DNA from 2 places in the Pseudomonas sp. GW821-FHT07G10 genome. Region 2 is predicted to be linked to the other one. Evidence: riboswitches for the same ligand, from Rfam matches in the RefSeq annotation. Region 2 holds a riboswitch; the other holds the start of a gene.
The links. A riboswitch is a leader RNA that binds a small molecule or an ion and turns the genes downstream of it on or off. The one in region 2 is predicted to bind cobalamin.

Region 1 (15,857 bases), on a different contig from region 2:
CGAAGCCAAACGTCAGGAAAAGAATTTGCCCAGCTGCGGCTGAGCCGTTGCCTAAGTGAGTAAGTACATGAGCCTTTCCCTTCGCGACCAGCTGCTCAAAGCAGGGCTGGTCAACCAAAAGCAGGCCAAACAGGTCGGCAAAGACAAGCAGAAACAACAGCGTTTGGCCCACAAGGGTCAGATTGAACTTGACGACTCGCAGCAGCGTGCAGCCCAGGAGGCTATGGCCGAGAAGGTCAAGCGCGACCAGGAGCTCAATCGTCAGCAGCAGGAAAAGGCCGAGCAGAAAGCCCGTGCCGCGCAGATCAAGCAATTGATCGAGGTTTCGCGCCTGCCGAAGCTGACCACCGAGGACTACTACAACTTCGTCGACGACAAAAAGGTCAAGCGCCTGTCGGTCAACACCCTGATGCGCAACAAGCTCAGCAGCGGTTCGTTGGCCATCGTCCACCATGCCGGCGGTTATGAAGTCATTCCCCGTGAGGCGGCGCTGAAGATCCAGGAGCGCGATCCTCGTCGTATCGTCCAGCTCAATACCCAGACTGAAGAAGTGGATGCGGATGATCCGTACGCGGCCTACCAGATCCCTGACGACCTGATGTGGTAAGCCCCACGGCTTGACGACAAACCCCGCTCATTGGCGTAATGCCGTTCAGTTAAGCGAATGTGGTCCACTGTAGGAGCGAGCTTGCTCGCGATGGTCGTTAACGATAACGCGTGTTTACTGGCTAAACGCGGCGCACTTAAGTCCATCGTCGGAACGCCGCCCGGAGCAAGCTCGCTCCTACAACTTCCTTAACTGAACAACATTACGCTCATTGGCGGGGTTTGTGGTTTTCCAGGCCTGTCATTTCATCGATCAGGCGTCGCGTTGCTGTTCCAGGTTTTCCAGTTCGGCCTTATAGCGGTGGGCGTCGCTCTCGGAGTGGAACATCCCCACCAGCATGTCTTGTTGATGCACGTCCCAGATCCGGATACCGGCGGCCAGGCCTTCGTGGGACATATGCGAATCGTCGCGTTCAGTTACTTTTACAGTCATCTGCGGGCTCCAATTTCTATTGATCTGCAGCAAGGCATCTGCAGGCCTTGGTTATATTATTTCTTAGCTTGCTAAGTAAATACCTCAGACTGGTAACGGTCTTGTGCAAAAAATGAAACAGTCCCGCAGCCCGCGAAAGACGCGACATCCGGTCGCAGGCCTCCGGCTTTTCTGACAAAGTTTTCATCACCGACGGCATTGTTATCGTAGGCGTCCCCCTGCTCCTGCGGGGCCTTTGCAAAAACTGCAGGCGAAAAAAAGCCCCGCATTCGCGAGGCTTATTCACTTCGATCCGGATCAGCTGCCTTTGACAGCCTTGCCATCGACCGTACCGTCCTGGAGCATGATGTTGTACTCCTTGCCGTCGGTCTCGACCTGGCGCAGGGCTACCAGAATGTAGCCCCAATCCTTGGCGAACCACATTTCGGTTATGCGCTTGTTCTGTGTCGGGTCGCGGACGCGTTCGACCTTGATCGCATCGACCGAACCTGCCTTGGTCTGGACTTTCTCAGAGCCGATCACGCGGAAGTCGTAGGTGTCTGTGTCTTCACCTTCGACCACCTGATAGCTCATGCTTTTTTTGCCGGCTGCTACATCGCGCTGCAAGGCCAGTTGATAAGTGGACTTGTCCAGCATGCCTGTGTTGAGCGGGACCTTGACCGGGTCGCCGCGATCAGTACCGGTGACCATCTTGGTGGTCCAGTCGAAGTCCAGATTGACCTTCTTGGCTTTGCCCAGACCGCCGCGTTCGAAGCGATATGACTGGGGCAGCAAGGCGTCCTTGTCCAGCTTCAGGGTGCTTTCCTCGGTCAGGCTGGCGACCAGCATGGAGGCCTTGAAATTCAAGGTCCAGGAGCCGTTGGCATTTTTCGACAGGCTGCGTTCGGCCGAACCGCTCATGGGGAGTTGCTTCCAGTCGGCGGTATAACTGGCGGAGAAAGGTTGAAGGTCCGCTGCCTGCACAACAGGCAGGGCGAGCAGAGCACAAGCGAAGAGCAGGGCACGACGCATAAAATCTCCTAGATTCGAATCAAGTGGCCGCTGGCCGCAAGTAACTGACCATCCAATAATGCACCATGTTCACCAAGCGTTAACCGACCTTCGGCAAACCAGCGCACTGCCATCGGGTAAATCCGGTGCTCCTGGACGTGGACTCGTTGCGCCAGACTCTGCGGCGAGTCGTCTAACTCTACCGGGATCACTGCCTGTACGACCAGTGGCCCGCCATCGAGTTCCTCGGTTACGAAATGCACGCTGCAGCCGTGCTCGGTGTCACCGGCCTCCAGCGCTCGCTGATGAGTGTTCAACCCTTTGTATTTGGGTAGCAGCGATGGGTGGATATTCAGCAGGCGGCCCTGGTAATGACGAACGAAATCGGCACTGAGGATGCGCATGAATCCGGCAAGGACGACGAGCTTGGGTTTAAAAGCGTCGATCAATTCGATCAAGGCGGCATCGAAGGCCTCACGACCTTCGAAAGCCTTGTGATCGAGAGAGCGGGTTTCGATACCCGCTTCTCTGGCACGTTGCAGGCCGTAGGCGTCGGCGCGGTTGGAAATCACCGCGCGGATGCGGACCGGGTTGTCCCCGGCCAGACTGTTGTCGATCAGAGCCTGCAAGTTGCTGCCGGTGCCGGAAAGCAGCACCACTACATCACAGGTGGTCGGCATCTGCTCGCGCATTAGTGAGCCTTGAGGTTTTTCAGCTCGACCTGTGCAGCGCCTTCGGCGGCGGCAGCGATCTGGCCGATGACCCACGGTTGCTCGCCTGCTTCACGCAGTACGTTGAGGGCCGTTTCAACGTGCTCCTGAGCCACGCAGATCACCATGCCAACGCCGCAGTTCAGCACGCGGTGCATTTCCACTTCGTCAACGTTGCCTTTCTCTTGCAGCCAGTCGAAGACAGCCGGGCGCTGCCAGCTGGCGACATCGACCACGGCCTGAGCGCCTTCAGGTAGAACGCGCGGGATGTTGTCGAGCAGGCCGCCACCGGTGATGTGGGCCATGGCTTTGACTGCGCCAGTGTCTTTGATCAGCTTGAGCAGGGGCTTTACGTAGATACGGGTCGGGGCCATCAGCAGGTCGGTCAGAGGTTTGCCGTCGAGCTGGATGTTTTCGATGTCTGCACCGGACACTTCGATGATCTTGCGGATCAGCGAGTAGCCGTTGGAGTGCGGGCCGGAAGACGGCAGGGCGAGCAGGGCATCGCCAGCGGCGACTTTCGAACCGTCGATGATTTCGGATTTTTCCACGACGCCGACGCAGAAACCGGCCAGGTCGTAGTCTTCACCTTCGTACATGCCCGGCATTTCAGCGGTTTCACCGCCGACCAGCGAGCAGCCGGACAACTCGCAACCTGCGCCGATACCGGTCACGACCTGGGTAGCGGTCTCGACATTCAGTTTGCCGGTGGCGTAGTAGTCGAGGAAGAACAGCGGTTCTGCGCCGCACACCACCAGATCGTTGACGCACATGGCGACCAGGTCGATGCCGATGCTGTCATGTTTATTCAGGTTCAACGCCAGACGCAGCTTGGTGCCGACGCCGTCGGTGCCGGAGACCAGAACCGGCTGTTTGTAGCCTGCCGGGATTTCGCAGAGGGCGCCAAAACCGCCCAGGCCGCCCATGACTTCCGGGCGCGCAGTGCGCTTGGCGACGCTCTTGATGCGTTCGACCAATGCTTCACCGGCGTCGATGTCTACACCGGCGTCCTTGTAGCTCAGGGAGGGTTGCTTGCTCATGATCCAGGCCTTTAGGGGGGATTCAGGGATATCGACCGAGTCCAGTGAGACCACTGAAAAAACCAATGCGCGATTGCCGCGCGAGTATTTCAGGGTGCCCAGCTGTTGCCGGTCTGCGAAGGCGCGCGATTTTATCAGGCTTGAGGGGCAGCGGCCATCCTCGGGCCGACGGGTAGGGACATATCGCGTTAAAAAAAGCTGTTATTGCTCGTGTTGGTAGCCTCGCTCGCAGCTGTATAAGGTATAGCCTTTAACCAGCTATCGTTATGACAGTGCAAAAACTTCCATCGGTCGTATGAATGTTTTGCGCAGGCGTGTGGTCACAGCCTTGCTCAATCGTGTTCATGCGGTCTGTTCCAGCCGCTTTTTTCCGTCGGGAATCTTCCATGCGTCTGTGTAAATTTCTATTTGTGGGTTGTTTGTCATTTGTCAGTCTGGCGAGTCATGCCGAAGCCCTTAGTGGTCTCTATCAAGTGCGCGAACCCGTCAGCGGTCAGACCCCGCAAGAGCGCGATCAAGCCACGCAAAAGGCTTTGGAGACTCTGGTGTTGCGCTTGACCGGTGATGCCAAAGCCGCGCAGGGCCCGGGGCTGGCGGCTATTCGCAAGGATCCGCAGCAGATCATCAGCCAATACGGCTATGACGCCGGGCCTCCTGAAAGCTTGAAAGTCGATTTCGATCCGGTCAGCACTGATCGCGCATTGCGTCAGGCAGGGTTGGCATTGTGGGGTAGCAATCGTCCGTCGATTCTCATTTGGTGGCTGAACGATTCGACCGAGGGCTCCAGCCTGGTGGGCGACGGCCAGGCCAGCGCCGAGCCGCTGCGCCGAGCAGCCCAGCACCGCGGTTTGCCACTGCGTTTGCCGTTGGGGGATCTGAGTGAGCAGATCGTCGGCACCGCACCGATTCTTGAAGGGACCGACCCGGCGCCGCTGTATGCAGCTTCGCAACGCTACGCCGCTGACGCCTTGCTGGCGGTACATGCCCGTCAGGAGGGTGGGCAGTGGCAGGCCAAATGGCGTCTGTGGCTAGGCGATCAGCGTGAACAGGGCAGTGTGCAGGGCGCCGATACCGCAGCTCTGGCCGATGCCGTTTTGCTGGCCGTCAGTCAGAAGCTGGCACCACGCTTCGTCGCCAGGCCGGGAGCGTCGACCGAGCAGCTGCTGGAGGTGCAAGGCATGACCCTGGAGCGCTACGCGGCGCTTGGGCATTTACTTGAGCCGTTTGGCGCGCAAGTGCAGCGTGTCGAGGGTGACAGAGTCATTTATCGGGTCAATGGCAGCGCCGAGCAATTGCGAGCGCAATTGGGGTTGGCGAAGCTGCAAGAGGTTCCCGCAGGTGTGTCGGTGGCGCCGGTAGCATCTGCTCAGCCAGCGATCGAAGGCACAGCGCCGGTTAGTGCTCCGGCACCAACCGCGCAACTGCGTTTCCGCTGGTAAGTTTTTCTTTCCTTATATAGAAGCTGGAGTGGTTCATGGCTGATACGCGTCGTTGGGTGTGGCTGGGTGGGGTCATCCTGCTGTGCGCGTTTGTGTATCTATTGCATCCGATCCTCTCACCGTTCCTGGTGGCGCTGCTGCTGGCCTATCTGTTCGACCCTCTGGTGGATCGGCTGGAAAAGCTCGGCCTCTCGCGAACCTGGGGCGTGGTGGCAGTGTTCGCGCTATTCACCTTGATCGTCATGACGTTGTTGCTGGTTCTTGTGCCCATGCTGGCCAAGCAGTTGTTCCGGCTGTATGAGCTGGCACCGCAAATGCTCGATTGGTTGCAGCACACGGCGATGCCTTGGGTGCAGTCGAAACTGGGGCTTGCAGAAGGTTTCTGGAAGTTCGACAAGGTCAAGGCTGCGATCAGTGAGCATATGGGGCAGACCACCGACATTGTCGGTGTGGTACTGAGTCAGGCAACGGCCTCCGGCCTGGCGTTGATCGCCTGGCTGGCTAACCTGGTGTTGATCCCGGTGGTCAGTTTCTACCTCCTTCGGGACTGGGATCTGATGATGGCCAGGATCCGTAGCCTGCTACCTCGCAATCGTGAAGAGCGTGCGGTGTCATTGGCAGGAGAGTGCCACGAAGTACTTGGGGCATTTGTTCGCGGTCAGTTGCTGGTGATGCTGGCCTTGGGTGTGATCTATGCAGCGGGCTTGATGCTGGTCGGGCTGGAGCTCGGGCTGTTGATCGGTCTGATTGCCGGCCTGGCGGCCATCGTGCCATACATGGGGTTTGTGATCGGGATTGGCGCGGCGTTGATCGTCGGGTTGTTTCAGTTTGGTGGTGACCTGTATTCGATGATTGGCATTGTCGCGGTGTTCATGGTCGGTCAGGCGTTGGAAGGCATGGTGCTAACGCCGTTGTTGGTGGGGGACCGGATAGGCTTGCACCCGGTGGCGGTGATCTTTGCGATCATGGCTGGCGGTGAGCTGTTTGGATTCACCGGGATCCTGCTGGCGTTGCCGGTGGCAGCGGTGATCATGGTGCTGGTGCGCCATGTGCATGATTTGTATAAAGATTCTGGCATGTACAGTGGTGTGGAAGATTCTGATTGAGATGCGCTGTCGATTAAGCGCCCAAGGCTGCCCGGCTCATTGCCGGGCAGGCCTGTAGGGTGTTCATGGCTGTCACATCCGCCGTCAAACAAACCCCGTCGGTACCCGTAAATTAACGCAAACCTTTGATTTTGCTTATGGTCTGCTGCATTGTGCGCCCGGCGTCACGGGTATAAACTTTGCAAACTTTACACAGAGGCCACTAACGGTTCGTTTGGAACTGTTCAGTCAGCATGAAACCGATTCAGCTGCCCCTAGGTGTGCGTCTGCGTGATGACGCCACCTTTATCAACTACTACCCAGGCGCCAATGCCGCTGCACTCGGCTATGTCGAGCGGCTTTGCGAAGCCGACGCCGGCTGGACCGAAAGCCTGATCTATCTCTGGGGCAAGGATGGCGTCGGGCGTACGCACTTGCTGCAAGCCGCTTGCTTGCGTTTTGAGCAAATGGGCGAGCCGGCGGTGTACTTGCCGCTGGCAGAGTTGCTGGATCGCGGTATCGAAATTCTCGACAACCTTGAGCAATACGAGCTGGTCTGTCTGGATGATCTGCAGGCGGTGGCGGGGCGAGCGGACTGGGAAGAGGCGCTGTTCCATCTGTTCAACCGTTTGCGTGACAGTGGTCGGCGTCTGCTGATCGCCGCTTCAACCTCTCCACGTGAATTGCCGGTGAAGCTGGCGGACTTGAAATCACGCTTGACCCTGGCGTTGATTTTCCAGATGCGTCCACTGTCCGATGAAGACAAGCTGCGAGCTCTGCAATTGCGTGCTTCGCGTCGTGGTCTGCACCTGACCGATGAGGTCGGGCACTTTATCCTCACTCGCGGCACTCGCAGCATGAGTGCGTTGTTCGAGCTGCTGGAACGTCTCGATCAGGCTTCGTTGCAGGCGCAACGCAAGTTGACCATTCCCTTCCTTAAAGAAACCCTGGGCTGGTAAAACCGCAGTCTGTAGCGCTTTTTTGGCACTTTCAAGGCGCCAGAAAACCCGCGCCAAGGATGCTTCCAGGGCGCGCGAGCGTTTATATTGGGCTTAAGGCCTTAGATGTAAACGAGAAACCGATAAGTCACATTTACATCGATTGAATTTGCAAATGAGGATGATAGAAGGCATAGTCGCGGCTTCTTTATATCTTCAGCCACGGTCGTGCCCATGCTAAAGCGCTTCGCACCCCTCGTGCCTCTCGCACTCGTCACCCTGTTGTTTGGTTGCGCTGCTCACTCCCCGGTGTCGCAACAGCAAGAACAACAGTTTAAAAATTCTGTTACTGCCCAGTCTTCCGCTGCTTACCGGGAAGAACTGGCGACTGAAAAAGAACTGGCCGACTTCGCCGGCAGCAAGCCGTACCAGCTGCCAGTTTTGGCCGACAGCATCCTTGAGCGTGGTATGTCTCTGATCGGTACCCGCTACCGTTTCGGTGGCACCTCCGAGGATGGCTTCGATTGCAGCGGCTTCATCGGTTATCTGTTCCGTGAAGAGGCGGGCATGAATTTGCCGCGCTCCACTCGCGAGATGATCAACGTTGACGCACCGCTGGTCGCTCGCAACAACCTCAAGCCCGGTGATCTGCTGTTCTTCAGCACCAATGGTCGCCGTGGCCGTGTCAGTCACGCGGGGATCTACCTGGGTGATGACCAGTTCATCCACTCCAGCAGCCGTCGTAGCGGTGGTGTTCGAGTCGATAACCTGGGCGACAGCTACTGGAGCAAGACCTTCATCGAAGCCAAGCGCGCACTCGCCATGGCCCCGACCACGGTCACTGCTCGCAAGTAATCAATCTTTTTGTAAGGTTAAGTTAAAGTCTTACTTGAAGTTTGACGCGTAGCCGCTAGAATCCTGACCTATTGTTGATAACCTAACCGCGCAAGCCCTGCTTACGCGGTTTTGTTTTCAGCCTCACGGCAGAGAAAGCCGCATCCAGATCAGGATTGTTCTGCATATGTCGACGTCGGCCCGCCTCGCCCTTCTCGTTTTCGCGGCACTGCTTAGTGCATGCGCCAGCCATACTCCGCCGCCAGCTCCGGTGGTTCGGCCTCCTGTTTTCGCATCCCCTCAAACCTATTCGCCTGCCGCTGAAGACGTGCTTTTCCGTGCGTTGGGCCTGGTGGGTACGCCTTATCGTTGGGGGGGTAATACGCCGGATTCGGGTTTTGATTGCAGTGGCCTGATCGGCTATGTCTATCGCGATGCAGCTGGCATCACTCTACCGCGTTCGACCCGCGAGATGATCGGCATGCGCGCTCAGGATGTCGACCAGAATGCACTGCAAACCGGCGATCTGGTATTTTTCGCCACCAATGGCGGCTCGCAAGTCAGTCACGCCGGGATCTATGTCGGCGAAGGCCGGTTTGTTCACGCGCCGGCCACTGGCGGAACGGTTAAGCTGGACAGTCTGTCCAAAACCTATTGGCAGAAAGCCTATCTAAGCGCCAAGCGGGTATTGCAGCCTGAGCATCTGGCGCGCAACCCTTAGGTCGCACCTTTGCAGAGGTTGTCATGACCGCTCGCACTCTCAATCTCGACGATTCCCTCTACAGCTATCTGCTGGATGTTTCCCTGCGCGAAACGCCGTTGTTGCGCCGCTTGCGTGACGAAACCCAGGCCTTGCCCATGGCCCGCTGGCAGGTGGCGCCCGAGCAGGGTCAGTTCCTCGCGTTGTTGGTCAAGCTGACCGGCGCCAGGCGTTTGCTGGAAGTCGGTACTTTCACCGGCTACAGCGCCTTGTGCATGGCCGCAGCCTTGCCGGATGACGGTACCTTGATTTGCTGTGATATCCCGGGTGATTACAACGCCACTGCACGCCGTTACTGGCAGGAGGCGGGTGTGGCGCAGCGAATTGATTTGCGTCTGGCGCCTGCACTGGAAACCCTGGCGCAGATCGAGCAGCAAGGGCAGGGTGGTCGTTTCGACTTGATCTTCATCGATGCTGACAAAGCCAACTATCCAGCCTATCTGGAGAGTGCCTTGCGTCTGCTGCGAAGTGGCGGTCTGGCGATTTTCGATAACACGCTGTGGAGCGGGCGGGTGCTTGAGGTGAATCCTGATAGTGAAGACACTCGAGCCATCCAGGCATTGAACCGCGCCTTGAAGGATGACTTGCGTGTCGACTTGTCACTGTTGCCGTTAGGCGATGGCCTGACGTTGTGCCGCAAACTGTAGGAGCACCGCTTGCTGGCAGTGGCGAGTTGCGGCTTGAGCATGCTGGTTCCCCTATGAGTGCACCGATGTAACCATAGAGAGGCGAAGCTGCCCGGTGGTTCAGCGTTTCAGCCGCGGGCTTCTTTGAATAGCACAGCGACGCCCGGATGATAGTTGCCTGCTTCATTGCGCAACTTGTGATAGGGGTAAGGAAAGTACCAGGCCACGGCGCAGGTATGTTCCTTTTGCAGATCGTCGACCATGTCCTGGAGTTCTTCGGGGGTGGCGCTGTGTTGGGGTTTGTGTGGCGCTACGAACAGGCAGCCGAGCTTCAGATCGCTGGCGTAGCTGATCTTCCTGGCATCGCTCACGGCGTCGAGCAGCGCTTGAGTGAGGTTCAGGTCATTGACCCGTGGCCAGCGCTGGGTGGCCTGGATGTAGACCCGTTCCTCATTGGTGGCGATGTAGAGGTCGGCACGTCCATTGCGGTCGCCGTCTTCCTGCTGTTTTCTCGTCGGGGTCTGTTCCAGTGTCACCATTTCCGACATCCAGGCGGCAGCCGAGAGCAGCCCAAGGTTGGCGTGTTCATCAAACCAATAAGGGGATTCGTTATCACCGCGTACCTGGATGTAGCGATCGATACATTCAAACCAGCGCTCCAGCACTGGGCGCAGGAATTCCAGCTTCGGATTGCTGATGATCATGCCTTGCATGTTGCCCACCTTTATTTTTGTGATGTTAGTGTTGTGGCTATTTGATATCACTGCTTTCAGTGTGGCACAAGATTGGCGTCAGTTTATTGAACGACGGCACATAATATCGCGGGCGAACGCCCCGGGTTTAATTGACGCTCCACCCCCAACCCTCTAACCTTCGCGACTTGTTTCAGGTGCTCTGTGACCCAAGGTCGACAGAGTGAAACAGGGAAGCCGGTGAGTGTGCGTTCTTTAACAGAACGGACAGCGATCCCGGCGCTGCCCCCGCAACGGTAAATGAGTCAAGGCTGCGCTTTTGGCCACTGTGTCGACTGTCGATACGGGAAGGCGTGCAGCTCGGCAGCGATGCCCCTCATGAGCCCGGAGACCGGCCTGATCCATCCAGCGGCATCACGGTGGGCGATGCCAGGCTTATGCCGTCTATTTCTATTCCTGCCCCCCCGTTATCGTTCCAACGGAGAGCTGCCATGACTGAATCCCCCGATCGTGACGAACGCCATCTGGCGCGTATGTTGCGCAAAAAAGCCGTGATCGACGAGCGTATTGCCAACTCGCCGAACGAGTGCGGGCTGCTGTTGGTCCTGACCGGCAACGGCAAAGGCAAGAGCAGTTCTGCCTTCGGCATGCTTGCACGGGCCATGGGCCACGGAATGAAATGCGGCGTGGTGCAGTTCATCAAGGGTCGCAACAGCACCGGGGAGGAGCTGTTCTTTCGACGCTTTCCCGAGCAAGTACGCTTTCACGTCATGGGCGAAGGCTTCACCTGGGAAACCCAGGATCGCCAGCGTGACATCGCCGCAGCCGAAGCGGCCTGGGAAGTGTCCCGTGAACTGCTGCGTGACCCGGCCATTGGCCTGGTGGTGCTTGACGAGCTGAATATCGCCCTCAAGCACGGTTATCTCGACCTGGACCTGGTTCTCAGCGATTTGCAGGCTCGCCCGCCAATGCAGCACGTGCTGGTAACCGGCCGCGGCGCCAAGCCCGAAATGATTGATCTGGCCGACACGGTTACCGAAATGGGCGTGCTCAAACATGCGTTCCAGGCCGGGATCAAAGCGCAAAAGGGCATTGAGCTGTGAGTATTGAAGCATGAGTGATGCACGTCATTGTCCGGCGGTATTGATCGCCGCACCGGCTTCCGGTCAGGGCAAGACCACCGTGACCGCCGCGCTGGCCCGCTTGCATCGCAATCAGGGGCGCAAGGTCCGGGTATTCAAGTGCGGTCCGGACTTTCTCGACCCAATGATTCTCGAGCGCGCCAGCGGCGCGCCGGTGTATCAATTGGACATGTGGATGGTCGGCGAACAAGAAAGCCGTCGACTGCTGTGGGAAGCGGCGGGCGAGGCTGACCTGATCCTGATCGAAGGCGTCATGGGTCTGTTCGACGGTACGCCGTCCAGCGCCGATTTGGCGCGGCACTTCGGCGTGCCGGTGCTCGCCGTGATCGACGGTACGGCCATGGCCCAGACGTTCGGTGCCCTGGCCTTGGGGCTGGCGCGCTATCAGGCGGACTTGCCGTTTGCCGGCGTTCTGGCCAACCGGGTTGGCACGTTGCGCCACGCGCAATTGCTCGAAGGCAGCCTGACCGAAGGCCTGCGCTGGTATGGCGCGCTGTCTCGCGAAACCGGGATCGAACTGCCGAGCCGCCACCTGGGCCTGGTGCAGGCCAGCGAACTGAATGATCTGGATCTGCGCCTCGACGCGGCGGCCGAAGCCTTGGCCAGCAGTTGTGAAGTGGCGTTGCCGCCGGCAGTCGGGTTCGCTGCGCCTGAGGTTGTCGTCGCCGAGCCATTATTGGCCGGTGTGCGGATTGCCGTGGCTCGCGATGAGGCATTTGCTTTCACCTACGGGGCGAGCCTGGACCTGCTACGGGCGATGGGCGCCGAGTTGCTGTTCTTTTCGCCGATCCATGATCGCGAACTGCCCGAGGCTGACAGCTTGTACCTGCCGGGCGGCTACCCGGAATTGCATCATGTTGCGCTGGCGGAAAACGCCACGATGCTGGCTGCGATCCGCGCGCACCACGCGGCCGACAAGCCGTTGCTGGCCGAGTGTGGCGGCATGTTGTATCTGCTCGACTCCCTGACCGATGTCGACGGTCAGCGCGCCGAACTGGTGGGGTTGCTCGCCGGCGAAGCGGTGATGCAAAAGCGTCTCGCGGCGTTGGCCTTGCAGGCGGTTGATCTGCCAGAGGGCTCATTGCGCGGCCACACCTATCATCACTCGCTGACCAGTACAGCGCTTGAGCCGATAGCCCGGGGCCTGAGCCCTAACGGTGGGCGTGGCGCCGAAGCGGTCTACCGTGACGGTCGAATGACCGCTTCCTATGTGCACTTCTATTTCCCTTCCAATCCCTCTGCGGTGGCCGCACTTTTTGCGCCTGGCTCGCAAACCGCTATCGCGAGCAAGCTCGCTCCCACACTAGATCGTGTACTTCCTGTAGGAGCGAGCTTGCTCGCGAAGAGGCCATGACCGACAACGCCTTTAGTCCGGCCGAACGTGAGGCTGTTTATCGCGTGATCGGCGAACGCCGCGACATGCGTCACTTTGCTGGCGGCACCGTTGAGCCCGAACTGCTCAGGCGTCTGCTCGAGGCCGCCCATCAAGCTCCAAGTGTGGGCCTGATGCAGCCGTGGCGGTTTATCCGCATCACCGACCGCCCGTTGCGCAGCAAAATTCAGCAACTGGTCGAAGAAGAACGTGTACGCACTGCCGAGGCCTTGGGCGAACGCTCCGACGACTTCATGAAATTGAAAGTCGAAGGCATCAACGATTGCGCTGAAGTGCTGGTCGCCGCGCTGATGGACGATCGCGAGCGGCATATCTTTGGGCGCCGGACCTTGCCGGAGATGGACATGGCGTCGTTGTCCTGTGCCATTCAGAATCTCTGGCTGGCGTCCCGCGCCGAAGGCTTGGGGATGGGCTGGGTGTCGCTGTTCGAGCCCCAGGCGCTGGCCGACTTGCTGGGTCTGCCGGCCGGGGCCAAACCGCTGGCGGTATTGTGCCTGGGTCCGGTCACGGCGTTTTATCCGGCCCCCATGTTGGTGCTTGAAGGCTGGGCGCAGCCGCGCCCGCTGAGTGAATTGCTGTATGAGAATTATTGGGGAGTGAGTCAATGAGTGTGGCGTTGTTGAGTGCCGCCGCGGTCGCGCTGGATGCGCTGCTGGGCGAACCCAGGCGCTGGCATCCGCTGGTGGCGTTCGGCCGTTTTGCCGATCGCATCGAGCAACGTTTCAACTCCGGCGGTCGTGGCTGGCGCAGTCACGGCGTCACCGCCTGGGTCCTGGCGGTGTTGCCGCTGACTCTATTGGTGACCGCCTTTGCCTGGCTGCCGTATATCGGTTGGCTGGTCGAGATCCTCGCGTTGTATTGCGCCCTTGGCTTGCGCAGCCTTGGCGAGCATGTCAAGCCGGTCGCTCAGGCTCTGCGCAGCGATGACCTGGAGCAAGCACGACGTCGAGTGGGCTATCTGGTCAGCCGTCAGACCAGTGAGCTTGATTCCACGGAAGTCGCCCGGGCCGCCACTGAGTCGGTGTTGGAAAACGGTAGCGATGCGGTGTTCGCTGCGTTGTTCTGGTTTGCCGTCGCCGGCGCACCGGGCGTGGTGCTATATCGCCTGAGCAATACGCTGGACGCGATGTGGGGCTATCGCAATGAACGCTTCGAACGCTTTGGCTGGGCGGCGGCGAAGATCGACGATGCTCTTAACTATATTCCTGCTCGCCTGGTTGCCCTGACCTACGCGCTCTTGGGCAAGACCCGTCTGGCGCTGAAGTGCTGGCGGACTCAGGGACCCACCTGGGACAGCCCGAACGCAGGTCCGGTAATGGCAGCGGGCGCGGGGGCCTTGGGCGTTGAGTTGGGCGGGGCAGCGATCTACCACGGTGAACTGCACCAGCGTCCGCAACTGGGTGAGGGCGTGCCGGCTGATGCCAACTCCATCGACCGTGGCTGGCAACTGGTGCAGCGCGGGGTGTGGTTATGGTTGCTGATTTTCTGCGTGGGAGCTGAGCTCTATGCTTGAGCACGGCGGACGGTTGCGCAAGGCCGCGCTGCAATACGGCATTGCCGAAGCGGATTGGCTGGACCTGTCCAGTGGCCTTGCGCCTTGGCCGTGGCCGGTACCGCAGATCCCTCTGCGGGCCTGGGCGCGTTTGCCGGAAACCGATGATGGTCTTGAGCAAGCCGCCTGCGATTACTACGGCGCGACTCAAGTGCTACCGGTTCCGGGCTCGCAAGCGGCGATCCAGTTGCTGCCGCGATTACGCCGTGCCGGCAAGGTTGGCGTGCTCTCGCCCTGTTACGCCGAGCATGCCGAGGCATGGCGCCGCTGCGGCTACATCGTGCGTGAGGTGCTGGAGCAGGAAGTAGACTTCTTTCTCGACCACCTTGACGTGCTGGTGGTGGTCAACCCGAATAACCCCACCGGCCTGAGCCTGACCCCGGATCGGTTACTCGACTGGCATGCTCGACTGGCGCAACGCGGCGGCTGGCTGGTGGTCGATGAAGCGTTCATGGACAACACACCGCAGCTCAGTCTGGCCGTTCATGCCAATCAGGTCGGGTTGATCGTTTTGCGATCATTCGGCAAGTTTTTCGGTTTGGCCGGTGTACGTCTGGGCTTCGTGCTGGCCGAGCGCAAACTGCTCAAATTGCTCGCCGAACAGGTCGGACCCTGGGCGGTCAGTGGGCCGACACGGGTGTTGGGGCAGGTTTGCCTGCGCGATACGGTGGGGCATGCCCGGCAACGTCTGCGCAGCGAAGAAGCCAGTCAACGGTTGACGCAAGTGCTTGAGCACCATGGATTCAAGCCACAGGGCGGCTGCGCCTTGTTCCAATGGCTGGTCACTGAGCGCGCTGAGCATCTGCACGCATTCATGGCTCAACGCGGCATTCTGTTGCGGCTGTTTACCCACAACAGCAGCCTGCGTTTCGGCTTGCCGGCCGATGAAGCCGATTGGCTGCGCCTCGATCAAGCGTTAGAGGCCTACACCAAGGAACAAACACCATGACCACGCTGATGGTGCAAGGCACCACCTCGGACGCCGGTAAAAGTACGCTGGTAACGGCGCTGTGCCGCTGGCTGACCCGCCAAGGCGTCCGCGTCGTGCCCTTCAAACCGCAGAACATGGCGCTCAATAGCGCGGTAACGGCGGATGGCGGCGAGATCGGTCGTGCACAAGCGGTGCAGGCTCAGGCCGCCAATCTTGAACCGCACACCGACATGAACCCGGTGCTGCTCAAGCCCAACAGTGAGACCGGCGCGCAGGTGATCATTCATGGTCGCGCGGTGACCAGCATGAACGCCGTGGCCTATCACGACTACAAAGCCATCGCCATGCAGGCGGTGCTGGCCTCCCATCAACGCTTGAGTGCTGCCTACCCGGTGGTGATGGTCGAGGGTGCGGGTTCGCCGGCCGAGATTAATCTGCGTGCTGGCGATATCGCCAACATGGGGTTTGCCGAAGCGGTGGACTGCCCGGTGTTGCTGATTGCTGACATCAATCGCGGTGGAGTGTTTGCCCATTTGGTGGGCACTTTGGAATTGTTGTCGGCCAGCGAGCAGGCACGGGTCAAAGGCTTCATCATCAACCGTTTTCGTGGCGACATTGCCTTGCTGCAACCGGGCCTCGACTGGCTCCAGGAGCGCACCGGGAAGCCGGTGATTGGCGTGTTGCCA
Region 2 (15,857 bases):
GGCACGATACCAGTTTGCAGTTATGCGCAAAAGTGATGTTTGAGTATATGCAAAGAACCAAAACGACTAATGAGATTAACTATTGTCTTACCCCCATTTGTGGTGCGGGGAATACTGGACTTAACTGTGCTCGAGTCTTTATGCAATCACCGATAAAACCGACAAGAGGCGATGCAATGAGCAACCCAACCAAAGCAAGGAAAAGCGACAGCAGTGTCGACGCGTGGGCGATTTTTTTTCTGATCATCCTGGTGGTATCGACCGCAGTGTTCTGGGTCAGCCATCAATAAGCGACCTGTCCGGGCCCTGAACCGACGATTGTCGGACAAAAACGGCAATGAAGCGCAGTTTGCCAGCATTTTGCCAGCTATAATGCGCGGCTAATTTCCGGGGCTCGGATGACCATGTTGAAGTTCCTCTGTGGTGTGTTGCTGGCGCTTGGCACGGTTTTCGGGCCTGCTGCGCAGGCGGAGTCAGTGTTGTTCCTGAATCCGGGAATCAGCACGGAAACGTTCTGGGTCAGCTATTCGCAATTCATGCAGGCTGCGGCCAAGGATCTTGGCATGGACCTGCAAATTCTCTATGCCGAGCGAGTGCCCGAGACCAATCTCAAGCAGGCTCGTGAAGCCCTTCAAGGGCCTAATCGTCCGGATTATCTGGTGTTCGTCAACGAGCAATATGTCGCTCCGGAAATCCTGCGCCTGTCCCAGGGTAGCGGCGTGAAGCTGTTTATCGTCAATAGTGGCCTGACGCCCGACCAGCTCAAGCTGTTAGGTGAGCACGGCAGCAAGTATCCCGACTGGATTGGCGGCATGCTGAGCAATGATGATGACGCCGGTTACCTGATGCTCAAGGAGTTGATCCGTCAGCACGGTCCTGTGGCGTCAGGCCAGACCATCGATCTGTTGGCGTTCTCCGGGATAAAAATCACCCCGGCTGCACAGTTGCGTGAGCAGGGCCTGCGGCGGGCCCTGGCTGAGCATCCTGAAGTGCGATTGCGTCAGTTGGTGTATGGCGAGTGGAGTCGTGAGCGAGCCTATGAACAGGCCAGGCAACTGCTCAAGCGCTATCCGCAGACTGCATTGATATGGTCGGCGAACGACCAAATGGCCATGGGGGCGATGAAGGCGTTGGAGGAGGTGGGAGGCCTGCCTGGGAAAGATGTGTTGTTCAGCGCGGTCAACAGTTCGCCAGAGGTGTTGCAGGCGCGTGTCGATGGTCGTCTGAGTGCACTGGTCGCCGGGCATTTCACCCTCGGCGGCTGGGCCATGGTGCTGTTGCATGACCACGCCCGGGGGATCGATATCGCCCGCCACGGTGGTCGGACCCGACAAGTGCCTTTGCTGCAGCTGATCGACCGGCAGCAGGCGCAGCGTTTATTGGGACTCAAGCAAACCGCGGATTACAAAGTCGACTTTCGCGCACTCTCGGCACAAGGCAAGCCGTCCTCATACCGCTATCCGTTCAGCCTGCAACTATTGATGCGCTGACCAGCGCTTCAAACACCCGCCAAATGCAAGACCAGTTTCACGATACCGAACAGCGTCAGCGCGAAGACCGCCGTGAACAGAATACCCAGTATCACGAAGTGACTGGGTTTGCCGTGAGTGAAATCCCGGGCGCGATTCTTCCCGCTTTGCACGCCGAATGCAGCGGCCATCACACTTTGCAGCATCTGCCAGAAGGTCGGTGGCTTGTTCTTGGCTGGATCGTCCATAAATCCCTCGACACGGGTTGCGTGAAGAGAGCATAGACGTCCAGGGATGGTGTGGCGAGGGAGCTTCCCTCGCCACAGGGTGTGGTCAGTTGTCGTATCCCAGGTTAGGCGCCAACCAGCGCTCACTCACACTCAAGTCCTGACCCTTGCGCGCGCTGTAGCTTTGCACCTGGTCCTTGTCGATCTTGCCCACGGCAAAGTACTGCGCTTGCGGGTGGGCGAAGTACCAGCCACTGACGGCCGCAGCCGGGAACATTGCGTAGTGCTCGGTGAGGAACACGCCGCTGCGGCCGGCTTTGAGTTCTGTCGCAGCAGGGTCCAGCAGCTTGAACAACGTGCCTTTTTCGGTGTGGTCCGGGCAGGCCGGGTAGCCGGGGGCAGGGCGGATACCGCTGTATTGCTCTTTGATCAGCGCTTCGTTATCGAGCTGTTCGTCCTTGGCATAACCCCAGTAGTCTTTGCGCACCTGCTGGTGCAACCACTCGGCGCAGGCCTCTGCCAGACGGTCAGCCAGTGCCTTGACCATGATCGAGTTGTAGTCGTCGCCCTTGTCCTGATAGGCCTTTGCCACTTCTTCGGCACCGATCCCGGCGGTGGTGATAAAACCGCCGACATAGTCGGTGATGCCGCTGTCTTTCGGTGCGACGAAGTCGGCCAGCGAGAAGTTCGGCTTACCGTCGGTCTTGATGGTCTGCTGGCGCAGATGATGCAGCTTGGCCAATGGTTGGCCGTCGTCGCCGTAGACTTCCAGGTCATCGTCCTGCACTTGATTGGCCGGCCAGAAGCCGAACACTGCACGGGCGCTAATGAGTTTTTCGTCGATCAGCTTGGCGAGCATTTCCTGAGCATCGGCAAATAACGAGGTGGCTGCTTCGCCCACGACTTCATCGGTGAGGATGCGCGGGTACTTGCCAGCCAGATCCCAGGAGATGAAGAACGGCGTCCAGTCGATGTATTCGGCCAGAACCTTGAGGTCGATGTTGTCCAGTACCTTGGCGCCGGTGAAGGTCGGCTTGACCGGCTGGTAGCTGCTCCAGTCGAACTGCGGCTTCTTGGCGATCGCCACCGGGTAGCTCAAGCGTTCGGTACGGGCGCTGCGGTTGGCAGTGCGCTCGCGGACTTCGATGTATTCCAGGCGGGTCTTTTCGACGAAGCCGGGTTTCAATTCTTTGGACAGCAACTGGGTCGCCACGCCCACGGCGCGTGAGGCGTCGGTGACGTAGACCACCGCGTCGTTGCTGTACTTGGGCTCGATCTTCACCGCGGTGTGGGCTTTGGAGGTGGTCGCACCGCCGATCATCAGCGGCAGATAGAAATCCTGGCGCTGCATTTCGCGGGCGACGTGGACCATTTCGTCCAGCGACGGGGTGATCAGGCCGGAGAGACCGATGATGTCGCACTTCTGTTCTTTGGCCACCTGGAGGATTTTCTCCGCCGGCACCATCACGCCGAGGTCGACGATGTCGTAGCCATTACAGCCCAGCACCACGCCGACGATGTTTTTGCCGATGTCGTGTACGTCGCCCTTGACCGTGGCCATGAGAATCTTGCCCTTGGCTTGCGGCTTGTCGCCTTTTTCCAGCTCGATGAACGGGATCAGGTGGGCAACGGCCTGCTTCATGACACGGGCAGATTTCACCACCTGTGGCAGGAACATTTTGCCGGAGCCGAACAGATCACCGACGATGTTCATGCCGGACATCAGCGGGCCCTCGATCACTTCGATCGGGCGCGCGAACGACAGCCGGGATTCTTCGGTGTCTTCGACAATGTGCGTAGTAATGCCTTTGACCAGCGCATGCTCCAGACGCTTGTTGACGTCCCAGCTGCGCCACTCGCCCGTTTCGGCTTCCTTGACGCTGCCGTCGCCCTTGTACTTGTCGGCGATGGCCAGCAAGGCGTCGGTGCCTTCCGGCGTGCGGTTGAGCACCACGTCCTCGACGGCATCGCGCAACTCGGCCGGGATCTGGTCGTAGATCTCCAATTGGCCGGCATTGACGATGCCCATGCTCAGGCCGTTGCGGATCGCATGCAGCAGGAACACCGAGTGGATCGCTTCACGCACCGGGTTGTTGCCACGGAACGAGAACGACACGTTGGACACGCCACCGCTCGTCAGCGCGTAGGGCAGGTGGTCACGGATATAGGCGCAGGCGTTGATGAAGTCGACGGCGTAGTTGTTGTGCTCTTCGATGCCGGTGGCGATGGCGAAGATGTTCGGGTCGAAGATGATGTCTTCCGGCGGGAAGCCCACCTCGTTGACCAGGATGTCATAGGAGCGTTTGCAGATTTCCTTTTTGCGCGCTTCGGTGTCGGCCTGACCGGCTTCGTCGAAAGCCATCACCACCACTGCAGCGCCGTAGCGCTTGCACAGTTTGGCGTGATGAATGAACTGTTCGACACCTTCCTTCATGCTGATGGAGTTGACGATGCCTTTGCCCTGGATGCACTTGAGGCCAGCTTCGATGACTTCCCACTTGGAGGAGTCGATCATGATCGGCACGCGGGAGATGTCCGGCTCACCGGCGATCAGATTGAGGAAGGTCACCATGGCCTTCTTCGAATCGAGCATGCCCTCGTCCATGTTGATATCGATCACCTGCGCGCCGGCCTCGACCTGCTGCAGGGCGACTTCCAGCGCTTCGGTGTAGTTGTCTTCGCGGATCAGCCGGGCGAAACGCGCGGAACCGGTGATGTTGGTCCGCTCGCCGACGTTGACGAACAACGACTCGCGATTGATGGTGAACGGCTCCAGGCCCGACAGCCGGCAGGCCTTTGGAATGTCCGGAATCGGCCGCGGTGCGTAGCTGGCCACCGCTTTGGCGATCGCCTCGATGTGCGCGGGGGTAGTGCCGCAGCAGCCGCCGACGATATTCAGGAAGCCACTTTGGGCGAACTCTTCGATGATTTTCGCGGTATCGGCCGGCAGTTCATCGTATTCACCGAACTCGTTGGGCAGGCCGGCGTTCGGGTGGGCGGAAATATAAGTGTTGGCCTTGTCCGACAGCTCTTCCAGGTACGGCCGCAGTTCACGGGCGCCAAGGGCGCAGTTCAGACCGACGGAAATCGGTTTGGCGTGGCTGATGGAGTTCCAGAAGGCTTCGGTGGTCTGACCGGACAGGGTACGACCGGAGGCGTCGGTGATGGTGCCGGAAATCATGATCGGCAGTTCGAAACCCAGCTCTTCGAACACGCCCTGCACGGCGAAGATCGCGGCCTTGGCGTTCAAGGTGTCGAAGATGGTTTCGATCAGGATCAGGTCGGCGCCGCCTTCGATCAGGCCTTTGGTGGCCTCGGTGTAGTTTTCCACCAGTTCGTCGAAGGTCACGTTGCGGTAGCCGGGGTTGTTCACGTCCGGTGACAACGAGCAGGTACGGCTGGTAGGGCCGAGCACCCCGGCGACGAAGCGTGGCTTGTCCGGGGTTTCCAGGGTCTTGGCGTCGGCCACCTTGCGCGCCAGACGCGCGCCCTCTACGTTGAGTTCATAGACCAGCGCTTCCATGCCGTAATCGGCCTGGGACACTTGGGTGGCGTTAAAGGTGTTGGTTTCGAGAATGTCGGCACCAGCATCCAGATACGCCTTCTCGATCGCCCCGATCACGTCCGGGCGGCTAAGAATCAACAGGTCGTTGTTGCCTTTGACGTCGCTCGGCCAGTCAGCGAAGCGTTTGCCACGGTAGTCCTGTTCCTCGAGCTTGTAGCTCTGGATCATCGTGCCCATGCCGCCATCGAGAATCAGGATGCGCTCTTTGAGGGCTTGATGGAGAGCTTGAAGGCGAGCGCTGCGATCGGACATAGGACTACCTGGAAAGGCCAATACAAAGAAGGGCGATGATAGCAAACCTGTGTGCTTTTAGAGCATGGCAGGCTTTTGCATGAATATCGCTCATGTTGGTGGCCGGGTTAGACCGGTAGAATCGCGACGTTTTTCTATCGCCGGAACCAGGGACATGTCTTATCGCGTTGTCATCGGCAGTATTTTGCTGCTGTTCAGTTTCGCCGCCACAGCGCAAGGTCCGGCGCCAGCGATTTCCTATACCCGTGATATTCAACCGATCTTTACCGATAAGTGCGTGGCCTGCCATGCCTGCTATGACTCCGCCTGTCAGCTCAATCTGGGCAGTGGGGAGGGTGCGGCACGGGGCGCTACGAAAATGCCGGTCTATAACGGCCAGCGCAGTCAAGCCTCAAGGCCGACGCGGCTGTTCTACGACGCCTTTGGCAAGGCGGCCTGGCAGCGTAAGGATTTCTATTCAGTGCTCGATGCTCAGGGCAGCCAGGCGGCGCTGATGGCGCGAATGCTTGAACTGGGCCACAAAACGCCACTTCGGCCCAACGCGAAGTTGCCCGAGGAGATCGTTTTGGGCCTCGAGCGCGAGAACATGTGCCCAATGCCGGGCGAGTTTGACAGCTATGCCGGTGCACATCCCAAAGAGGGCATGCCGCTGGCGGTGACGGGCCTGACCGATCAGCAGTACCAGACCCTGCAACGCTGGTTGGCGTCAGGGGCGCCCATCGATGATCAAGGCCTGGCGCCCAGTGCCCAGGAGGCGTTGCAGATTGTTCAGTGGGAAAGCCTGCTCAATGCCCCGGGCGCTCGGGAAAGCCTGGTCGCTCGATGGCTGTTTGAGCATTTGTTCCTGGCACACATCTATTTCAAGGGCGGTGAGCCGGGGCATTTCTTCCAATGGGTGCGTTCGCGTACGCCGCCGGGGAAGCCGATCGACCTGATCGCCACCCGTCGTCCAAATGACGACCCCGGTACTCAGATCTATTACCGCTTGTGGCCGGTGCAGGGTGTGATCGTGCACAAGACCCACATCACCTTTGGCCTGGGCCCGGCGAAAATGGCGCGGGTCAAAACCCTGTTCTACAGCGGTAACTGGCACGTCAATGCGTTGCCCGGTTACGGGCCGGAGCGGCGGGCCAATCCGTTCGAAACGTTCGAGGCGATTCCGGCGCAAGCGCGTTATCAGTTCATGCTCGATAATGCCGAATACCTTGTGCGGACCTTTATCCGTGGTCCGGTCTGCCGAGGGCAGATTGCTACTGACGTGATCCGCGACAACTTCTGGGCGTTGTTCCAGGCGCCGGAACATGACCTGTACATCACCAACCGCAACTACCGCACTAAGGCAACGCCGTTGCTGGCGATGCCGGGACAAAATGATGATGTCGGCAGTGTCTTGACCCTGTGGCACAATTATCGCGACAAGCGCAACGAATACGAAGCCTTGCGCCGGGACACCTACGCCGATGCGCCAGCACCGAGCTGGTCGACCCTGTGGGCCGGCAACGACAACGCCTTGCTGAGCATTTTCCGCCACTTCGACAGCGCCTCGGTGAACAAAGGCTTGATCGGTGACGTACCGCAAACGATGTGGCTGTTCGACTATCCGTTGCTGGAACGCACGTATTATCAGTTGGCGGTCAATTTCGATGTATTCGGAAACGTTTCCCACCAGGCCCAGACCCGTCTGTATTTCGACCTGATCCGCAACGGCGCCGAGCAGAACTTCCTGCGCCTGATGCCGGCCGATTCCCGGGACGATTATCTCGACGATTGGTACCAGAGCAGCGGCAAGATCAAGATGTGGCTGGACTATGAAAGCATCGACAACGACAAACGCACCGCACTGAAGCTGGATGAAAAGGACCCGAAGCGCGATTTCGCCAACCAACTGCTGGCGCGCTACGGTGACTTGAACGCCAGGCCTGACCCGATCAATCGCTGTGACGGCGCGTATTGCTCACGGCCGAATATCGATCCGGCCCTGCAAGACGCCGAACAGGCCTTGAGTCGCCTGGTCTCGCGCCCGGCCGCGGGGCTTCGGGTCATCGATCAGTTGCCAGAGGCCACGATGCTGCGCATCGAGACCAAAAGCGGCAAGCGTGAGGTCTACAGCCTTCTGCGCAACCGCGCCCACAGTAACGTGGCGTTCCTGCTCGGCGAGGCGCTGCGTTATCAACCCGGGTTGGATACGTTGACGATTTATCCAGGCGTACTCAGCAGCTATCCGAACTTCATCTTCAACATCCCGGCCGAGCAGGTTCCCGAGTTTGTTGCGCGAATGGAGAGCGCCAAGGATGCTGATCACTTCGAGAAAATCGTTGATCGCTGGGGGATTCGTCGCAGCCATCCACAGTTCTGGCAGTACTTCCATGACCTGACCGAGTACATTCGCGCAACCGAGCCGGTGGAAGCGGGCGTGCTGGACATGAACCGCTACGAGAACCTGTAATCGATGGTGAGGATGGCCGGTTCTTTCCCGACAAAAATACTAGGACTTTGTCCGGCGCGATGATTGGCGTAAACTGCGTCCAAGCCTGCGAGGAGTTTCCATGACCGCTATTACCATTACCGATGCTGCCCACGATTATCTGGCTGATCTGCTTTCCAAGCAGAACACCCCGGGAATCGGCATCCGAGTCTTTATTACCCAGCCTGGCACCCAATACGCCGAAACCTGTATTGCCTATTGCAAGCCGGGCGAAGAAAAACCGGAAGATACCGCGCTGGGGCTCAAAAGCTTCACCGCTTATATCGATTCCTTCAGCGAAGCCTTTCTGGACGATGCCGTGGTTGATTACGCCACCGATCGTATGGGCGGCCAACTGACCATCAAGGCGCCAAACGCCAAAGTTCCGATGGTCAACGCTGACAGCCCGGTGAACGAGCGCATCAACTATTACCTGCAAACCGAAATCAACCCGGGGCTGGCCAGCCACGGCGGTCAGGTCAGCCTGATCGATGTGGTTGAAGACGGTATCGCCGTGCTGAAATTCGGCGGTGGTTGCCAGGGCTGCGGCCAGGCTGATGTCACCTTGAAGGAAGGCATCGAGCGCACACTGCTTGAGCGTATTCCGGAACTTAAAGGTGTACGCGACGTCACCGACCATACGCAGAAAGAAAACGCCTACTACTAAGGTGTTCGCTGCAAACAGAAAAAACGGCGCCCCGTGAGCGCCGTTTTTTTATGCCTGGGATTTGAGGTGGCCATTACATGGCCCTCGTATTGATCGTTCCCATGCTCCGCGTGGGAATGCAGCCCGGGACGCTCCGCGTCCCAGAAGCTGACGCAGAGCGTCCGTTGAGGTGTTCCCACGCACGAGCGTGGGAACGATCATGTTCAGGGTCTGTACAAATGCGCATGCCCGGCACGATACAGCGACGATTCACTGAAATTGTCGCTGGCCAGCACCCGACCCACCAGGATGAGCGCGGTACGACGAAATCCCTTTGCCTGAACCTTTTCAGTAATATCAGCCAATGTGCCCACCACCCAATCCTGATCCGGCCAGGTGGCGCGATGAATCACTGCAATCGGGCAGTCCAGGCCATAGTGCGGGACCAGTTCGGCGATGATTTTCTCCAGATGATTGACCCCCAGATGAATCGCCATGGTTGCTCCATGCTGTGCCAGGCTGCCGAGTTCTTCCCCGGCCGGCATCGCCGTTTTGTCGGCATAGCGGGTCAGAATCACGCTCTGGGACACGTCCGGTAGCGTCAGCTCCGCCCCCAGCAGGGCCGCGCAGGCTGCGGTTGCCGTCACGCCAGGGATGATTTCAAAGGGAATATTCAACTCGCGCAAATAGCGAATCTGCTCGCCAATTGCGCCGTACAGGCTCGGATCGCCGGAATGCACCCGGGCCACGTCCTGACCTTTGCCATGGGCGGTCTTGATCAATTCAATGATCTGCTCCAGGTGCAATTCTGCGCTGTTGATCACCTGGTCGGCCTGGTGGCCTTCCAGCACGGCAGCGGGCACCAGCGAGCCGGCATAGATGATGACCGGGCAACTGCGGATCAGCCGCTGGCCTTTGACGGTGATCAGTTCCGGGTCGCCGGGACCTGCGCCGATAAAGTAGACGGTCATGGCTGTTTCCTGTGCAAAGTCGTGTCGGCAATGCTTCAGATGAAGATTGCTCATGATCAAGGGCGGGGATTATCGGGGATTTTACGGCGCAGATGCCAATGCAAAGGTGGCCTGGGCGTATTTCTGTCGCGAGATCAGCAGTTTGGCCGGGCTTTGCGTCAGATGCTCGGCCAGTGCCAGCGCAGCGCTTTCGGCCACGCCATAGCAACCGGTGCGTTCAAAGGCGATCTCTGAGCGATGACTCAGTTGTGGCTCATAGGCGGCAAGTTGCGCACTGCTGAAGAATGTCAGCGGCAATGCCAATTGTGCAGCCAGCTCAAGCAGGCCAGGCTCCTCTCGTTTCAGGTCGATACTGGCCAGGGCCTGGATCGCTTGCAGATCGATGTGGTGAGCCTGCAACGCCTGATCGAGCAACGCCTGTAGCGTGGCGGCGGGGCAGCCACGCTGGCAGCCCAGGCCGACCACCAGGGTCGGCGCTGTGCTGATGTCAGTCATGCGCGGTATTGGCCTTCGCTTTTGCGACGGAACAACCAGGCGCTGATCAGGCCCAGGGCCAGCCAGAACGCCGCGTTGGTCAGTTGCGAAGCGATTTTGAATTGTGCTTCGAGCGCTTCCGGCGCCAGGCTGGAATGCACCTGCGGTTGCGGCGCGCCAATGATGTGCGGTACCGCCAGAATTGCCACGCCGAGAATCTTCAATAGCCAGTGTTTGCCAAACACGATCAGCGCAATGCCGACAGCGGTGGACGCCGCGGTCCCGGCCCACCAGGTCTGCCGTTGCAGCAGGTCAGCGGCGGCAGTGCCGGGCAGCTCCGGCGGCAGGCCCATGGTCGGTGCCAGGCAGAAGGTCGCGTAACCGGCCAGGCCCCAGAGCAAACCTTCGGACGTGCGACCCGGAGCGCGCAGGGTATAGAGACCCGCAAGCATCAGGGCGAAACCGACGGCCACCACCAGATTGCCACCGGTGGTCGAGAGCACGCGCTGCCAGCCGTCCTCCGGCTCCCAGGCTTCGGCATCGTGGGTATGACCGGCCATGGCGCCTTCAGCGTGTTCGTGAACTTCGGCGGCCGGGGCCTTTTCATAGGTTTCCGCCTGGAGAATCAGCGGCGCGACCCAGAAGCTTTGCAGCAAGGTCAGCAACAAGGCCGCGAGCAGCCCTGTGAAACCCGCGGTTTGCGCAATACGCTTGATCATGTCAGCAGGTCTCAATGGCACGGAAAAGCGGAGCTGTGACGGGTGTCGTGGGCGGCGTTGTGCACCGCTTCGATATGCGAGAAACCGGCGAAATACACCAGGCACGCGCCCAGAATCGATGCGCCGATGGCGGCAATCAGACGTTGGCTCAGGGTGGACGTGGTGCTGGCGGTGCCTGCGTGGCGGGTGCTGCTGATGATCGACATGGCGCTTCCCTCTGATGTGTCAGCGGGTGAATCGAGCGCATGAAAACCCCTGCGAGACAGGCTCGCAGCGGTTCAAACAGCGCCCGCCCACCGCGGGTTTGTTATTTCAGTATTGCGGGCCGGTCTCCGGGCTCACGAGGGGTTTGGGCCAGCGCCTTCACCTGCAAGAGTCGCCTTCCCATGCCGAACTGCTGGCACAGTGGATCTGACTCTTCGCTCGCTTACCGTTGCGGGGGCAGCACCGGACTGATCAAGGCTTTGAGTAAAGCACATGACTCACCGGTTTCCCGTTTCACCCTGTGAAGGGCACCCGTAACAAGTTGCGTAGGAGAGCATGGGCGGGGGATGAGAGTCAATTGGCAAGGTTTCTCACTTGTTGGACCGAGGCGCTTCCATCGCGAGCAAGCTCGCTCCTACAAGGGGACCGCGATTGAATGTAGGAGCGAGCTTGCTCGCGATGGCGTCGTCACAGTCACCATAGATCTCTGTCCGGACATTGACCCGCCCCCAAGCGATGCGTAGCCTTGCGCTTTCGAGGTTCTTCGGCACTCTCGCCGAAGCTAAGAAGGGAACGCGGTCAATGCCGCGGCTGCCCCCGCAACTGTGAACGGTTCCGTTTCTGCCATGCCACTGCACCCTCTATCCATAGAGCGAGCGGGAAGGCGTAGAAATCGCCAGTCGAAAGACCGGCAGGCCGTCAGCCAGGAGACCTGCCTCGTACCAGATTCTCACTACAACCGGGCGGGGTGATCCGGTGGCGAAATCTTCCGCGCCCATCGGTGTGGTTGTCGTCCCGTATGCCCGCCACCTTGCCAAAGGGCATCCGATGAAAACACTGGCCAAACTTCCCGTCACCATCGTCACCGGCTTCCTCGGCTCGGGCAAAACCACCTTACTGCGGCATATGCTTGATAACGCCCAGGGCCGCCGCATCGCGGTGATCGTCAACGAATTTGGCGAGCTGGGCATCGACGGCGAAATTCTCAAGCAATGTTCCATCGGTTGCACTGAAGAAGAGGCCAGCGGCCGGGTCTATGAACTGGCCAACGGTTGCCTGTGCTGCACCGTTCAGGAAGAGTTCTTCCCGGTGATGCGCGAGCTGGTTGCCCGTCGTGCCGACCTGGATCACATCCTCATCGAAACCTCTGGCCTGGCGCTGCCCAAACCGCTGGTGCAAGCCTTCCAGTGGCCGGAAATCCGCAGTGCCTGCACTGTCGATGCAGTGATCACGGTGGTCGACAGCCCGGCCGTGGCCGCCGGCACCTTCGCTGCGTTCCCGGATCAAGTCGACGCCCAGCGCAAGCTCGACCCGAACCTGGACCACGAATCACCGCTGCACGAACTGTTCGCCGACCAGCTGGCCAGTGCCGACCTGGTGATCCTCAACAAAGCCGACCTGATCAGCCCTGAAGACCTGGCCAAAGTGCGCCTGGAAGTCGCCGAAGAACTGCCGCCAGCAGTAAAAATCATCGAAGCCAGCAGCGGTCGCTTGCCTCTGGAGGTTTTGATTGGTCTGGGCGCCGGTTCCGAAGAGCATATCGACAGCCGTCACAGCCACCACGACCATCACCACGACGGTGATGCCGATAGTGAAGGGCATGATGACCATGACCACGACGCCTTCGATTCCATTTCCATCGAGCTGCCCCAGGCCGACGAAAGCCTGCTGCTGGATGCCCTGACCCAGCTGGTGGTTCAGCACGGCATTCTGCGGGTCAAAGGCTTCGCGGCGGTTGCGAACAAGCCGATGCGCTTGCTGATCCAGGGCGTGGGCACGCGCTTCGACAGACATTTCGACCGTGCCTGGCGCGCCGATGAGCCGCGTGCAACGCGCCTGGTGCTGATTGGCCAGGAACTGGATGCCGCTCTGATCGAAGCGCAATTGCGCGCCGCACTCGGCGCCTGAGCCATGCACCTGCTCAGGACCCAGCCCGGCGGTTTCGTGTCGGATGACAACATTGCCGACCTTGGACAAACCCCCGCCGAGCTGGTGATCCTGTGCAGCGGCGATTCCAGCCTGGCGCTGCTCGCCGAAGCCGCGCAGCAATTGCCGGACGACTACCCGAGCCTGCGTCTGGCCAACCCGATGCAGGTACAGAACCACGCCTCGGTCGACCTGTACGTCGACGAAGTCTTGCGTCACGCCAAAGTCATTCTGATCTCGCTGCACGGCGGGATCGGTTATTGGCGTTACGGCATCGAGCGTCTGGTGCAGCTGGCCGAGAAGGGCGTGCAACTGATTCTGGTGCCCGGCGACGATCGTCCCGACCCGGAACTGAGCGACCTGAGCACGGTGGTCGCCGAAGACCGCGATCGGCTTTGGCACTTCCTGCGTCAAGGTGGTTTGGGCAACGCGCTGGAGCTGTATCGCTGCCTGGCCAGTCGCTGGCTGGATCGCGATTACCCATGGGCCGAACCACAAATCCTGCCGCGTACGGCGATTTACCATCCGCGCAAAAGCAGCGCCACGCTCAGCGATTGGCGAGCCGACTGGCACGCCGATCAGCCCGTGGCGGCGGTGTTGTTCTATCGCTCGCACCTGCAGGCGGCGAACACCGGTTTCATCGATGTTTTCTGCCAGCGCTTGCAGGCGGCGGGGCTTAACCCGTTGCCGATTGCGCTGGCCAGTTTGAAAGAGCCTGGCTGCCTGGCGGTGGTCGAGGACTGGCTGGACGAGGTCGAGGCTGGGGTGATTCTGAACACCACCGGTTTTGCCCAGTCCAGCCCTGAAGCGCCGCATCTGCGGCCTTTCCGGCGTAATATCCCGGTGATACAGGCGATCTGCGCCCAGGACAACGAGCCGAGTTGGCGCGCCAGCGAGCAGGGCCTCGGGCCGCGAGACCTGGCCATGCATATCGCTTTGCCGGAGCTGGACGGGCGCATCATCAGTCGGCCCATCAGCTTCAAGGACCTGGCCTGGCGCAGCGAGCGCAGTCAGTCCGATGTGGTCTGCTACCGACCTGCGCCTGCGCGTATGGATTTTGTCGCCGAACTGGCGCGGCGCTGGATTGATCTGGCGCGGGTACCGAACGGCGAAAAGCGTATCGCGCTGATTCTTGCCAACTACCCGACCCGCGATGGTCGGATCGGCAACGGCGTGGGCCTCGACACCCCGGCCGCTGCGCTGAATATTCTGCGGGCGCTGCACGCTGAGGGCTATCCGCTGCCGGCGCAACTGCCTGAAAGTGGCACAGCGCTGATTCAGCAATTGCTCGGCGGGGTCAGCAATGATCTGGAGAGCATCGACCAGCGGCCATGCCAGCAAAGCCTGGCACTGGACGACTATTTTTCGATGTTCAACGCCTTGCCCGAAGCCAATCGCAACGCGGTGCTTGAGCGCTGGGGCGCGCCTGAAAGCGATCCGATGTTCCGCGGCGGGCGGATGATGATCGCAGGTCTGCGTTTTGGCCTGACTTTCGTTGGCATTCAACCGGCGCGGGGCTATCAGGTCGACCCGAGCGCGGTCTATCACGACCCCGACCTGGTGCCGCCTCATGGCTATCTGGCGTTCTATTTCTGGTTGCGACAAACCTACGGCGTCCACGGGGTAATTCACGTCGGCAAGCACGGCAACCTCGAGTGGTTGCCGGGCAAGGGCGTTGGTCTTTCGGAAAACTGCTGGCCGGATGCGCTGCTGGGGCCATTGCCGAACATCTATCCGTTTATCGTCAATGACCCGGGTGAGGGCGCCCAGGCCAAGCGTCGCACCCAGGCGGTAATCATCGATCACCTGATGCCGCCGTTGACCCGCGCTGAAACCTACGGCCCGCTGCGCGATCTCGAGTTGCTGGCCGACGAGTATTACGAAGCGCAGTTGCTTGATCCACGCCGAGCCCGGGAGTTGCAGCGCGACATTCTGAAACTGGTGCGCGAAACCCGGATCGACCGCGAACTGCAACTGGACGAAAAGCTCGACAGCGACGCTGACGCGGCGATCTGGCTGCCGCGTCTGGACACCTATTTGTGCGACTTGAAGGAGTCGCAGATCCGCGATGGCTTGCATGTGTTCGGCGAGTCGCCAACCGGCCGCTTGCGCATCGATACCCTGTTGGCGTTACTGCGTATTCCCCGTGGCGATGGACGCGGTGCGCAGTCGAGTTTGTTGCGAGCCTTGGCCAAGGCCTTCGAACTGGGTTTCGATCCGCTGGACTGTGTGTTGGCTGATCCCTGGACCGGACCGCGACCGGTTGAACTGCAAACGCTGAGCAATGAGCTTTGGCGCACCACCGGCGATAGCCGTGAGCGCCTCGAGCTGTTTGCCGCGCAGTTGATCGAGCGGGTGTTAAGCGCTGATGTCGACACGTTGAACGAACCGGGCTGGGCCGAGGTGAAGGCAATCATCGATAGCCTGCGCGAAGTCGTTGCGCCGCGTCTGGACGCCTGTGGCCCGGCAGAAATGCGCGGTCTGCTGGATGCCCTGAGCGGACGTTTCGTTCCGGCGGGCCCCAGCGGTGCGCCGAGCCGCGGGCGGCTGGATGTATTGCCCACCGGGCGTAACTTTTTCTCGGTGGACGTGCGTAACCTGCCGACCACCACTGCCTGGCGTATCGGCTTTCAGTCGGCGAACCTGATTCTTGAGCGGCATTTGCAGGATCACGGCGACCACCTGCGTCAGCTTGGGCTTTCGGTCTGGGGCACGGCGACCATGCGTACCGGCGGTGACGATATCGCCCAGGCCATGGCGTTGATGGGTGTGCGTCCGGTGTGGGCCACGGGCAGTCAGCGGGTCGACGATTTCGAAATCCTGCCTCTGAGCCTGCTGGACCGGCCGCGGGTTGATGTCACCTTGCGGGTTTCCGGGTTCTTCCGCGACGCCTTCGCCAACCTGATCCGTTTGTTCGATGCGGCGGTGCAGGCCGTTGCC

Region 1: it holds a riboswitch for cobalamin, as region 2 does, so the genes downstream of both, cobO (cob(I)yrinic acid a,c-diamide adenosyltransferase) here and cobW (cobalamin biosynthesis protein CobW) in region 2, are expected to answer to the same signal.

Annotation. Positions count from the first base shown of each region.
Region 1 is NZ_JBWKQB010000033.1:35,253-51,109, forward strand. It holds gene mazG (nucleoside triphosphate pyrophosphohydrolase) at 1-43, shown strand, start outside; gene AC07O1_RS26240 (DUF2058 domain-containing protein) at 68-607, shown strand; gene AC07O1_RS26245 (hypothetical protein) at 860-1,039, opposite strand; gene AC07O1_RS26250 (DUF3108 domain-containing protein) at 1,337-2,050, opposite strand; gene purN (phosphoribosylglycinamide formyltransferase) at 2,059-2,709, opposite strand; gene purM (phosphoribosylformylglycinamidine cyclo-ligase) at 2,721-3,779, opposite strand; gene AC07O1_RS26265 (DUF2066 domain-containing protein) at 4,166-5,218, shown strand; gene AC07O1_RS26270 (AI-2E family transporter) at 5,254-6,324, shown strand; gene hda (DnaA regulatory inactivator Hda) at 6,558-7,262, shown strand; gene AC07O1_RS26280 (C40 family peptidase) at 7,476-8,096, shown strand; gene AC07O1_RS26285 (C40 family peptidase) at 8,263-8,796, shown strand; gene AC07O1_RS26290 (class I SAM-dependent methyltransferase) at 8,820-9,482, shown strand; gene AC07O1_RS26295 (hypothetical protein) at 9,590-10,174, opposite strand; cobalamin riboswitch at 10,332-10,567, shown strand; gene cobO (cob(I)yrinic acid a,c-diamide adenosyltransferase) at 10,645-11,256, shown strand; gene AC07O1_RS26305 (cobyrinic acid a,c-diamide synthase CobB) at 11,267-12,649, shown strand; gene bluB (5,6-dimethylbenzimidazole synthase) at 12,646-13,296, shown strand; gene cbiB (adenosylcobinamide-phosphate synthase CbiB) at 13,293-14,201, shown strand; gene cobD (threonine-phosphate decarboxylase CobD) at 14,194-15,189, shown strand; gene AC07O1_RS26325 (cobyric acid synthase) at 15,186-15,857, shown strand, end outside.
Region 2 is NZ_JBWKQB010000041.1:20,601-36,457, forward strand. It holds gene AC07O1_RS28280 (ABC transporter substrate-binding protein) at 405-1,490, shown strand; gene AC07O1_RS28285 (DUF2970 domain-containing protein) at 1,499-1,717, opposite strand; gene metH (methionine synthase) at 1,803-5,513, opposite strand; gene AC07O1_RS28295 (fatty acid cis/trans isomerase) at 5,668-7,959, shown strand; gene nfuA (Fe-S biogenesis protein NfuA) at 8,060-8,644, shown strand; gene cobM (precorrin-4 C(11)-methyltransferase) at 8,848-9,594, opposite strand; gene AC07O1_RS28310 (cobalamin biosynthesis protein) at 9,676-10,089, opposite strand; gene AC07O1_RS28315 (CbtA family protein) at 10,086-10,787, opposite strand; gene AC07O1_RS28320 (CbtB domain-containing protein) at 10,799-10,993, opposite strand; cobalamin riboswitch at 11,094-11,322, opposite strand; cobalamin riboswitch at 11,512-11,725, shown strand; gene cobW (cobalamin biosynthesis protein CobW) at 11,820-12,899, shown strand; gene cobN (cobaltochelatase subunit CobN) at 12,903-15,857, shown strand, end outside.